One region of the Peribacillus sp. NPDC101481 genome, then DNA from elsewhere that is predicted to be linked to it. Evidence: riboswitches for the same ligand, from Rfam matches in the RefSeq annotation. Region 1 holds a riboswitch; the other holds the start of a gene.
The links. A riboswitch is a leader RNA that binds a small molecule or an ion and turns the genes downstream of it on or off. The one in region 1 is predicted to bind lysine.

Region 1 (6,134 bases):
AAAACTCAAATCATTCGGGAGGTATTATCGTGAACATTTATGTACTGCTGAAAAGAACATTTGATACAGAAGAAAAAATTACTCTATCCAACGGGAAAATTAATGAGGATGGAGCAGAATTCATCATTAATCCATACGATGAGTATGCAGTTGAAGAAGCAATCCAGGTGCGTGATGCACAAGGCGGCGAAGTAACGGTTATTTCCGTCGGAACCGAAGAGGCTGAAAAGCAATTACGTACGGCGCTGGCAATGGGTGCTGACAAAGCCGTATTGATAAATATAGAAGACGATATTGAAAATGGCGACCAATTCACGACTGCCAAAATTATAGGCGAATACTTAAAAGATAAAAATGCCGATTTAATCATTGCAGGGAACGTTGCAATTGATGGCGGTTCTGGTCAAGTGGGACCACGCGTGGCCGAAATTTTAGAAATTCCCTATATTACTACCATTACTAAGCTGGACATCGAAAATGGAAATGTAAGCGTTATCCGTGATGTCGAAGGGGACTCTGAAACGATCGAAGCATCCCTTCCGTTGTTGGTGACGGCTCAGCAAGGGCTAAACGAACCACGTTATCCATCATTGCCGGGAATCATGAAAGCGAAGAAAAAACCGCTTGAAGAATTGGAATTGGATGACCTGGATTTGGAAGAAGAAGATGTTGAGGCAAAAACAAAAACGATTGAAATTTACCTTCCTGCTAAAAAAGAAGCTGGAAAAGTATTAAACGGCGAAATCGGTGATCAAGTAAGCGAACTTGTTCAATTATTACGAAGCGAAGCAAAAGTGATTTAATCGAAACGGTACTTTTTCAAAATAACAACACACGACAAAAAGATAAAATAGTGCACAGGAGGTTTTTATAAATGGCTAGAAAGTTTCTTGTATTGGGCGAAGTTCGTGACGGTTCACTGAGAAATGTATCATTTGAAGCTATCGGTGCGGCTAAACTTGCTGCAGATGGCGGGGAAATAGTAGGTGTCTTGGTTGGTGACAGTGTTCAAAATTTCGGAAATGAATTGATCCAGTATGGGGCAGACCGGGTTGTTGCAGTCGAAAATGATCAATTGAAACAATATACTTCAGATGGTTATGCGCAAAGCTTGCTTGCCGTCATCGAACAGGAAAAACCAGAAGGGATATTCTTTGGACATACGGCCCTAGGAAAAGACCTTGCACCAAAATTGGCTGGAAAGCTTGAATCAGGATTGATCTCCGACGTTACAACCATTGAAGAAGAAGGCGGAAATATCGTTTTCACCCGTCCGATCTATTCCGGTAAGGCATTTGAAAAGAAAATTGTAACAGATGGCGTGATATTCGCGACAATCCGTCCGAACAATATCGAACCATTAGCGAAAGATGAGTCCCGCTCTGGTGATGTTTCTACATTAAGTGTGGATATCAAGGATTTACGTACAATCATTAAAGATGTTGTAAGAAAAGCCAGTGAAGGGGTCGACCTTTCAGAAGCGAAAGTAATCATCGCTGGTGGCCGCGGCGTGAAAAGTGAAGATGGTTTTGAACCATTAAAGGAACTGGCACAAGTTCTTGGCGGAGCGGTAGGAGCTTCCCGCGGAGCATGTGATGCGGATTATTGCGATTACTCTTTGCAAATCGGGCAAACGGGTAAAGTCGTAACACCTGACCTTTATATCGCCTGCGGAATTTCCGGTGCGATCCAGCATTTAGCTGGGATGTCCAACTCGAAGGTTATCGTTGCGATCAATAAAGACCCGGAAGCTAACATATTCAATGTGGCGGATTATGGAATTGTCGGAGACCTTTTCGAAGTCGTTCCGTTACTAACGGAAGAATTCAAAAAACTTAAAGTTAACGCGTAATAGAAATAATACAGATGAGGGGCAAGACATTTGGCATAAGCCGATACATGTCTTGCCCCTTTATTTGGCCTGCATATTTACTCTTTCTTTGGACATCCTACCACTGAAGCAAAATATTAGCATCGATTCGAGCAACAATGATATACTGTTTTTAGTTATTTGAGTAAATTTGAGGAGGAAATATATATGGCAATTATAAATGCAACTGACCAAACGTTCACAACAGATACTAGCGAAGGTGTCGTTCTTGTAGATTTTTGGGCTCCATGGTGCGGACCTTGTAAAATGATCGCTCCTGTTCTTCAAGAGCTTGATACTGAAATTGGCGATACAGCAAAAATCGTAAAAGTGGATGTGGATGAAAACCAAGAAACAGCTGGAAAATTTGGTGTGATGAGCATCCCTACATTAATCGTGCTTAAAGACGGTGAAGTGGTTGATAAGGTTGTTGGTTTCCAACCTAAAGAAGCACTTGCTGAACTTATTTCAAAACACGCGTAATAGTAGGTTAGCTAAAAAAAGCTTCAAGTCTGCGGACTTGAAGCTTTTTTCGCTATCTTGATATATAATAATTGTAAAAAAGGGAGAACAGGAGGCTGAATGCGTGAATCAACAAATAAAGAATAAACTTGCCCTTCTTCCCGATCAACCTGGTTGTTATTTAATGAAAGATCGTCAGGGAACGATCATCTATGTAGGCAAAGCGAAAGTGTTGAAAAATCGTGTCCGTTCTTATTTCACGGGATCTCATGACGGAAAAACATTCCGGCTCGTGAATGAAATTGAGGATTTTGAATATATTGTCACCTCTTCCAATATCGAGGCTCTTATTTTAGAGTTGAACTTAATCAAAAAACATGACCCAAAATATAATGTCATGCTAAAGGATGATAAGACGTATCCCTTCATAAAGCTGACTGCGGAACGCCACCCACGTCTAATCATTACGCGAAAAGTCAAAAAAGACAAAGGTAAATATTTCGGTCCTTATCCGAATGCATTTGCAGCTAACGAAACGAAAAAATTGCTCGACCGCATCTATCCCCTTAGAAAATGCAATACTTTACCTGATCGCGTTTGTCTCTACTATCACCTTGGCCAGTGCCTGGCCCCATGTGTATATGATGTAGAGGAACAGGAATATAAAAAAATGGTGGATGATATCAACAGGTTCTTGAACGGCGGGCATACTGAAATAAAAAAAGAACTGACTGAAAAAATGCTGGAGGCATCGGAAGATCTCGATTTCGAGAGGGCCAAGGAGTTCCGTGACAAAATTGCCCATATCGATATTACGATGGAGAAGCAGAAAATGATGACGACAGATTTCATCGACAGGGATGTATTTGGTTTTGCCTATGATAAAGGCTGGATGTGCGTTCAGGTATTTTTTGTCCGGCAGGGTAAATTAATAGAAAGGGATGTTTCACTTTTTCCGGTCTACGATGAACCCGAACAGGAACTTCTTACATTCCTCGGTCAGTTTTACGAGATTACGAACCACTTTAAACCAAAGGAAATCTTGCTGCCTGAATCAGTGGATGCCGAAATGGCCGAAGGGCTGCTTGGTGTCAAAACGATTCACCCGAAACGGGGAGCGAAAAAAGACATGCTTAAATTGGCGAATAAAAATGCCTCCATCGCGCTTCAGGAAAAATTCTCTTTGATTGAAAGGGATGAAGAAAGAACGATCAATGCGGTGGAAAACCTCGGGAAGCAACTGGGTATCTACACCCCGCATCGAATTGAAGCTTTCGATAACTCCAACATCCAGGGAAGTGACCCAGTTTCCGCTTTAGTCGTGTTCATTGATGGAAAGCCGGAAAAAAGGGAGTACCGCAAATATAAGATCAAGACGGTCCAAGGGCCTGATGATTATGAATCGATGCGTGAAGTGGTCAGAAGAAGGTATTCACGGGTATTGAAAGAAGGGCTGCCGCTTCCGGACTTGATCATCATTGATGGCGGAAAGGGACATGTTGAAGCCGTACGGGATATTCTGGAAAATGAATTGGGCCTTGATATTCCACTTTCAGGCCTCATTAAGGATGAAAAGCATAGGACCTCGCAATTGATGATCGGAAATCCGCTTGAAATCGTACCTCTTGATTCACGGAGCCAGGAATTTTACCTATTGCAAAGAATTCAGGATGAAGTGCATCGGTTCGCGATTACATTCCATCGTCAGCTACGCGGGAAAAATGCAGTTCACTCCCAGCTTGATGATATTCCAGGAGTCGGGGAAAAGCGAAGGAAGCAATTATTAAGGCATTTTGGATCATTGAAGAAAATCAAAGAGGCAACCGCCGAGGAAATCATGGAAGCTGGCATGCCAAAAGGGGTAGCAGAGGGAATCGTTAGAAAATTACAAGAATAATCTTGCTACCGATAAATCTCTATGCTATGATTAAAAAGAATTTTTAACTAGACAACTTAAAAGTGCTGATAGAGGTGCGGAATTCAAGAGTAAAAACCTGGAGAAGTATGAGCTTCCATGAAAGGTTTTGAAAGGGGATGACGCCGAAGGAAGACAAGACTCATACCTTGTTTTCCTGGTCCGACATTTAATAAATGGCGGATTGTCAGGGTTTATACCCTGGAGAGCTATCTCACTGTGTTTACAGTATTTAGATATGTGATCACAGCAATGAGATATTTCTCATTGCTTTTTTTATTGCCTAAAAAGGTAGAGAGGGTGCATGAGGATGGCATTAATCGTTCAAAAATTTGGCGGAACATCCGTCGGAAGCGTAGAAAAAATCAAAAATGTTGCCAATCGGGTAATCGAGGAAGCGCAGAATGGAAATGAGGTAGTCGTCGTTGTTTCAGCCATGGGGAAAACCACGGATCAATTGGTTTCCATGGCCCGGGATATTTCCGGAACCCCGAGCAAGAGGGAAATGGATATGCTATTGACTACGGGGGAACAGGTAACGATTTCCCTGTTAACGATGGCATTGATTGAAGAAGGACATGAAGCCATTTCGTATACTGGCTGGCAGGCTGGCATGCAAACGGAATCCGTTCATGGGAATGCCCGGATTTTAAACATCGATGCCACGAGGATCCAAGCTCAGCTTCAGGAGAAGAAAATAGTGGTCGTGGCTGGTTTCCAGGGGAACGATGCAAATGGGGAAATCACTACCTTAGGGCGAGGCGGTTCCGATACGACAGCGGTTGCCATCGCTGCAGCGCTGAATGCGGATAGATGCGATATTTATACGGATGTAACGGGTGTTTTCACAACGGACCCTCGCTACATAAAAGGCGCACGAAAACTCCAATCGATTTCTTATGATGAAATGCTGGAACTTGCCAACTTGGGGGCGGGCGTCCTTCATCCAAGGGCTGTCGAATATGCAAAAAATTATCAAATACCGCTTGAAGTCCGTTCAAGCATGGAGAGAGAATCAGGAACGATCATTGAGGAGGAAGCAACTATGGAAGAAAACTTAATTGTACGCGGGATTGCTTTTGAAGACAGTATTACGAGGGTCACAATATATGGTTTGCCCCAATCACTTGGTGCATTATCCACAATCTTCACAACACTTGCGAAAAACCGGATTAATGTGGACATCATCATTCAAAGCATGACTGCCGAGGATACGACCAATCTATCTTTTTCCACAAAAAGTGAAGATACGGAAGCGGCCTTGATCGTGCTGGAAAATAATAAAGAACAATTGGGATTCGACCGAGTCGAAACGGAGAGCGGATTGGCAAAAGTGTCCATCGTCGGTTCTGGTATGGTATCCAATCCGGGAGTGGCTGCCGAGATGTTTGAAGTGATGGCCAATACAGGCATCCAGGTGAAAATGGTCAGCACATCGGAAATTAAAGTTTCGACTGTCGTCAATGAAAAGGAAATGGTGAAGGCGGTCGAATCTCTTCATGAAGCATTTAAACTAGGTCAGCATGCAAATGTGCTAGCTTAAGTGTCAGGAGTCCAATAAAAAACAGACTTCCGGTAAAAAGGGTAAGTCTGTTTTAAGGGCTCATTAGATTGGATCTCTGGGATCCCATTGGATGGTGAATATCACTTTTTTTGCGCGGCGTTTAATTTCTTCCGTTGATTCGCTGAGGAATTTTTTTTGCAGTGTAAACTGCTCGGCAAGGAAACCGGCTTCAAGTTGGAAGTGACAATCAGGGTGTAAATCCAGGCGGCGGCTGATTATTTCACCCGTCAGGGATAATTCCATCTCGTGTTTTGTATACTTCAAGATTTCTAGATTGCCCCATCCAGCGCTTTGGAAAAATTCAATCACTTCCTGATCGCCAT
Region 2 (6,134 bases), on a different contig from region 1:
ACCGCTATAGAATCGATAAATTTAACACGATCAGTTCGCAAATTGGTTTCTATATCGTTTATTTGTATCTTCCACTCCTATTCCTATGGCAGTCGATCGTCTATAAAGTCAGGGGGCATAAATCATGAAAATCAAACTACTCTTGATAATATTAGCAGGCTTTTTGATGACGGCGTGTGGCGTGGAAAAGCAAATATTAGAAGATATATTAATTGCTGAAGTCGTAGGTTATGATGATGCCGAAGAGAAAAGAATCCAAGGTACGGTCGTTGTCAGTGTTCCTCAGCCTGGGGAGGAAGCAGATCTGGGTAAAGAAGTATATGAAGCGAACTCCCATGATATAAAGTCGGCCCGCCAGCAAGAAAATGCAAAAACACCATACCCGATTGTCGGCGGAAGACTGTCAGTCATTCTATATGGTGAAGAATTGGCAAGTAAGGGGTTGAATGATTATGTCGATACATATAGGCGTGACCCAATGGTGGGAAGGGATTTGTATTTAGCTGTCGTTCATGGCAAAGCGGAGGATGTAGTTAAAATGGAGCCGAAGTTGATTAAAACTCCAGGAGTTCAAGTGAAAGAGCTGATCGAACAGAATATAAGGACTAATTTGCCTGATGTAGATCTTCACAGGTATTTATATGCGTATCATGGTAAAGGAATCGATCCGGTCATGCCTTTATTGGAAACAACAGGAGACCAAATACGGGTGAGAGGGATCGCCTTGTTTAAAAAGGATCGTTATATCGGTAAATATATCCCTTATGAAGACGGCTTTTTATATAAAGTCCTTAGTGAAAACTTTAAGCTGGGGAGTTATGAAATTAAATGGAAGGAAAATGACTTTACCGATATCAATAACGTGGAGTCACGTGTCCAGTATCATATTTCGAATGCCAATCAAGACCCCAAGGTCAGGATTGGAGTGAAAATGAAAGCGAGTCTGCTAGAGGTCCAAGGCTATGACTTGGGCAAAGCGGTCGACCTGAATAGAATAGAGGCCAGGGCCGAGCGGATCATTGGTAAAAAATTAAATGAGATGGTAACCATGTTTCAGGAGAACAATATAGATCCGCTTGCACTCGGTGATCACGCTAAAAGTAAAACAAGAAATTTCGATCAAAAACATTGGGAGGAGGCATATCCCGATATTCCGATCGAGGTCGATCTGGATATTGAAATGATTCAAACGGGAATAGCTGAATAAAAGTAGAATATTCTGGAGTTTCCCCCTTTATAATAGGGTATTGGTGTAAAGATTGTGCTAATGCGGCTAAAAAGGGGGAAAAGCATGGACAAAGCATGGTGGAAAGAGGCAGTTGTGTATCAAGTGTATCCAAGGAGTTTTATGGATAGTGATGGTGATGGGATAGGGGATATAAACGGGATATTGATGAAACTCGATTATTTACAAGAACTGGGTGTGAACGTGATATGGCTATCCCCAGTTTATCAATCCCCCAATGATGACAATGGGTACGATATCAGTGATTATAAATCAATCATGACTGAATTCGGGACAATGGCTGACTTTGATAGGTTGTTGAAGGCAGTTCATGAACGTGGAATGAAGATCATGATGGACCTGGTGGTCAACCATTCTTCAGACGAACATCCGTGGTTCGAGGAATCGCGATCCTCAAAAGATAATCCGAAACGTGATTATTATATTTGGAAACCTGGCAGGAATGGGAAAGAGCCAAGTAATTGGGAGTCCATTTTTAAAGGTTCGGCATGGGAATATGATGAAGGAACCGATGAATATTATTTACATTTATTCAGCAGGAAACAACCGGATTTAAACTGGGAGAACCCTAAGCTCCGTGAAGAAATCTACAGTATCATGACATGGTGGCTGGATAAGGGTGTCGATGGCTTCCGGATGGATGTCATCAACTTCCTTTCAAAAGATCAAAGCTATTCGGATGGAGCCGTTCGCCATGAGAAGCAGTTTGGTGACGGAAGCCCATTTTTCCTGAATGGCCCGCGCATACATGAGTTTTTACAGGAAATCAATCAACGGGCGCTTTCTGGGTATGACGTGATTACGGTTGGGGAGATGCCAGGCGTCACACCGGAGGACGCACAATTGTTCACAGGTAAAGATCGTGGTGAGCTACATATGGTCTTTCAATTCGAACATATGGATTTGGGGAGAGGGCCTGAAGGAAAGTGGAGTAATGATAAGTGGAAGCTTACCGATTTAAAGCGAATTCTTTCCAAGTGGCAGACTGGTTTGGAGGGGGAAGGCTGGAACAGTTTATACTGGAACAACCATGATCAGCCCCGGGTTGTCTCAAGGTTTGGTAATGATGGAAAGTATCGTATTGAAAGCGCTAAGATGCTTGCTGCTTGTCTTCATATGCTTCAGGGTACACCTTATATATATCAAGGGGAAGAGTTGGGCATGACCAATGTTGCATTTGAAAGCATCGATGAATACCGGGATATCGAAACATTGAATTCATATGACGAACTAGTCAATTCTCATGGCTGGTCAAAAGAGAGGATGATGTCAGCCATTCACGCCCGCAGCCGAGATAATGCGAGAACACCGATTCAGTGGAATGACTCCCGGAACGCAGGATTCACGCAAGGGACTCCTTGGATTAAGGTTAATCCCAATTTCCCCGAGATTAATGCAGAAAAGGCCTACAATGATCACAATTCCATTTTTCATTTTTATAAAAAGCTTATCCAATTACGCAAGGAACATGATATCGTCGTTTATGGCCGTTTTGAACTGCTGTTCCCTGATGATGAACGAATATTTGCCTACACGAGATCGTTGGAAGAAGAAAAGCTGTTGGTGCTATGCAACTTTAAAGAAGAGCAGGCCTCCTATACTTTGCCTGAAGAGCTGCATGCATATTCTGCCACAAAGCTGATCGGCAATTATGATCAGGAGGAAGAAGGAATCTCCAGCAAACCCCTGCAACCATATGAATGCCGTGTTTATCAATTGAAATGAAAAAAGGACCTGTTCTTCTTCGATTAGGAAGAAGAACAGGTCCTTTGCGTATTATTTTGATTTAAGGTCACATTCCTCTAGGGGAATGATTTTCGTTTTGTGCTTAATTTTATAGCCGAACCATAAGACGAAAAATAGAATCAAGCCAATGTAGGAAACGAACATTGAATTCCAGTCGATCCCATCGCTGCTGAAAGCTTGATAGCCTTGTCCGATAATAATGATAATACAAAGGACAAGTGCGAATATAGGCCCGAATGGGAAGCCTTTTGCCCGAAATGGTAAAGCATTCATATCAAGGCCTTGAGCTGCGTAGGCTTTGCGGAACCGATAATGGGCAATCGCAATCCCTACCCAGGTGACGAATCCCGCCATGCCTGAAGCGTTCAATAACCAGATATAAACGACGCCATCACCGAAAAACGAAGCTAAGAATGCAACGCAGCCAACTAAAGAAGTCACGATAAGGGCATTCACGGGTACTCCTCTTTTATCTAACTTGCCTAGGAATTTCGGTGCTTTACCATCACGTGCCAAGTCCCATAGCATACGGGTTGAAGCGTACATGCCAGAGTTACCGGCTGAGAGTACGGATGATAAAATGATCGCGTTCATGATGGATGCAGCAAATGCAAGGCCGGCCCTTTCAAATACAAGCGTAAATGGACTTACGGCAACATCTTCACTCAATAAACGTGAATCGGTAAACGGAATGATCATGCCAATTACAAAAATGGCTAAGATATAGAATAAGATGATACGCCAGAAAACGGATCTGATCGCTTTTGGGATATTTTTTTCTGGATCCTCACTTTCACCTGCAGTCACTCCAAGCAATTCCGTACCTTGGAATGAAAAGCCGGCAGCCATGAATACGCCTAGAATCGTGAAGAATCCTCCGTTAAAGGGACCTTCGCCCATTGTGAAATTGGAAAAACCGATTGGGTCTTTGCCACCCATGATTCCGAGAATGATCAGAACACCCGTGATCAAGAATATGACGACTGTCACGACCTTGATCATGGCAAACCAGAATTCTGTTTCCCCGAAACCTTTAACTGACATGTAATTGATAAGAAACATAATGATTAACGCAATGGCACTCCAGATAATTGAAGGGCTATCCGGGAACCAGAACTTCATAATTAAGACAACGGCTGCCAATTCGGCAGCAATGGTGATTGCCCAGTTATACCAGTAGTTCCAACCAATCGCAAAACCGAAAGACGGATCGACGAATTTGGATGCATAGACACGGAACGAACCGGCCACTGGCATGAACGCTGCCATTTCTGCAAGACTTGTCATTAAGTAATAAACCATGATGCCGATGATTGCGTATGCCACCAAGGCACCGCCGGGTCCGGCTGAATGAATGGCCCCGCCACTAGCTAAAAATAAACCTGTTCCAATCGTTCCACCTAATGAAATCATCATTAAATGACGCGCTTTCAGGCTCCTTTTCAGTTCAGTAGGGCTTGATGGTGATTGTGAATTTGACAATTGATGTTACACTCCTTTTTATTGGAAGGGAACGATAAATAAAAAAACAGCAGTCGAAAAAGATCGACGGCTGTTTATAATAAACCCGTTTATCCTTCCGAAGATAGCTCCCCACGCTTTTTTGAAAAAACGTGACAGTGGTGTTCCTTTTCGGTTACACCGCCAGCAAGAATATACATGGAATATACCCTAACTTCGGCAACTTATCCTTTCAAACGGAGTCTTTAATTTTCCAGAATCTCGTCCGTTTTACTTTTATAAGCTGCAGCCTCTAACTCATCGGTAAATGAGGAAGTATTCAATTTTCTAAAATCGTTTGCGTCAGTTTAATAGGTGACGCCGGACGATTGTACTCATGAAATTCATGCAATCGTTAATAGATTGCTAGTAATTGAGTAAACTTTACTATATCAAAATTATAAAATAACTTCTGGGATATCGCAATGATTATTTTATGTGGTTATTTTTTCCTAGTTGAATGATGGCAGTAAGGAAGAATTCAAGTGACGATATACTAAAATAAAGCATCCTGATAGCTAAACGGTTTTCCTTTTTATTAGGGCGTAGTCCAGTTTTACATGTTTGACCTCTCCAGGATTCTCAAATAGGTCCACTGCCATTTTCCCAATCCATTCCAGCGGTAAGGAAATGGTCGTGATGTCGAGCATTTCGCCAAGGCTATCATTATTGAAGCCGAGAATGGCCACATCTTCCGGTACCCTTATACCCGATTTCTTAGCGGTAAGAATGAATCCTGCCGCCGTGTCATCATTCGTGATGATGATGGCTTCAGGTTTATCCATCATCGAATTCCATTCCTGAAACAATTGTTCACCGTCTTTGATGTGATAACTGCCTTCAAACAGCCATTCTTTATTGTTTATCAGTTGATGTTTACTCATGATATCGTTAAAGGCTTTTGTGCGGTGGGAACTATTTCTGCTTTTTTTACGGCCGAGGCTGTATCCGATTTTCTTATATCCTTTAGCGATCACGTACTCAAGGGCACAGGAGAAAGCTGCATAATGATCAATGCTGATGGATGAGAATTCAGCCTGAGCTGTATCTTCACATAAAATAATCGGTCCGTATTTTTGATATTCCAAGAGGATTTTCATTTCTGAAATCCTTGAACAAACGATAATGCCATCGAGCTGCTTCATTTGCAGCATATTAAAAGCCTGGATTTCTTTCTCTCTATCATAATTTGTTTGAAAGATGACGATATGACAGCCGATTGCATTTGCCTGTTTAGTGATTCCGTTAACGATTGCCCCGTAATATGGGTGATTGTTGAAGGGGATGATGATGCCGATAAGATTGGTCTTGCCTTTTGAAAGATGAATGGCGTTGATGTTTCTCGTATAATTCAAACGATTGATCGCTTCTAAGACGCTCTTTCTTTTATCGGGGCTTACATATGGATGATCATTCAATACACGAGACACTGTTGAGACAGATACACCAGCACATTGAGCTATTTCTTTAATATTTGTCATGGTATCACCGTTTTTTCTTTTTTTTTATTGTACAGTATGAAACCCATTTCAGGGCAAGGGAACAGTGTGGGACTGCTGAAGATTTCTTCAAATAAGGTCTTGTTCTGGTATTGGTTTCATCCTTTAAGATTTGTTTAAGTCTTAGAGGAGGAGGAAATCAT

Region 2: another riboswitch for lysine. It lies ahead of ACIROD_RS20770 (amino acid permease); the one in region 1 lies ahead of ACIROD_RS06335 (aspartate kinase).

The regions. Positions count from the first base shown of each region.
Region 1 is NZ_JBIWNJ010000001.1:1,315,096-1,321,229, reverse strand. Features, by position in the region: gene ACIROD_RS06355 (electron transfer flavoprotein subunit beta/FixA family protein) at 30-803, shown strand; gene ACIROD_RS06350 (electron transfer flavoprotein subunit alpha/FixB family protein) at 875-1,852, shown strand; gene trxA (thioredoxin) at 2,039-2,353, shown strand; gene uvrC (excinuclease ABC subunit UvrC) at 2,457-4,229, shown strand; lysine riboswitch at 4,291-4,467, shown strand; gene ACIROD_RS06335 (aspartate kinase) at 4,558-5,790, shown strand; gene ACIROD_RS06330 (YslB family protein) at 5,854-6,134, opposite strand, start outside.
Region 2 is NZ_JBIWNJ010000003.1:423,115-429,248, forward strand. Features, by position in the region: gene ACIROD_RS20755 (GerAB/ArcD/ProY family transporter) at 1-128, shown strand, start outside; gene ACIROD_RS20760 (Ger(x)C family spore germination protein) at 125-1,207, shown strand; gene ACIROD_RS20765 (glycoside hydrolase family 13 protein) at 1,292-2,971, shown strand; gene ACIROD_RS20770 (amino acid permease) at 3,023-4,474, opposite strand; lysine riboswitch at 4,571-4,756, opposite strand; gene ACIROD_RS20775 (LacI family DNA-binding transcriptional regulator) at 5,011-5,973, opposite strand.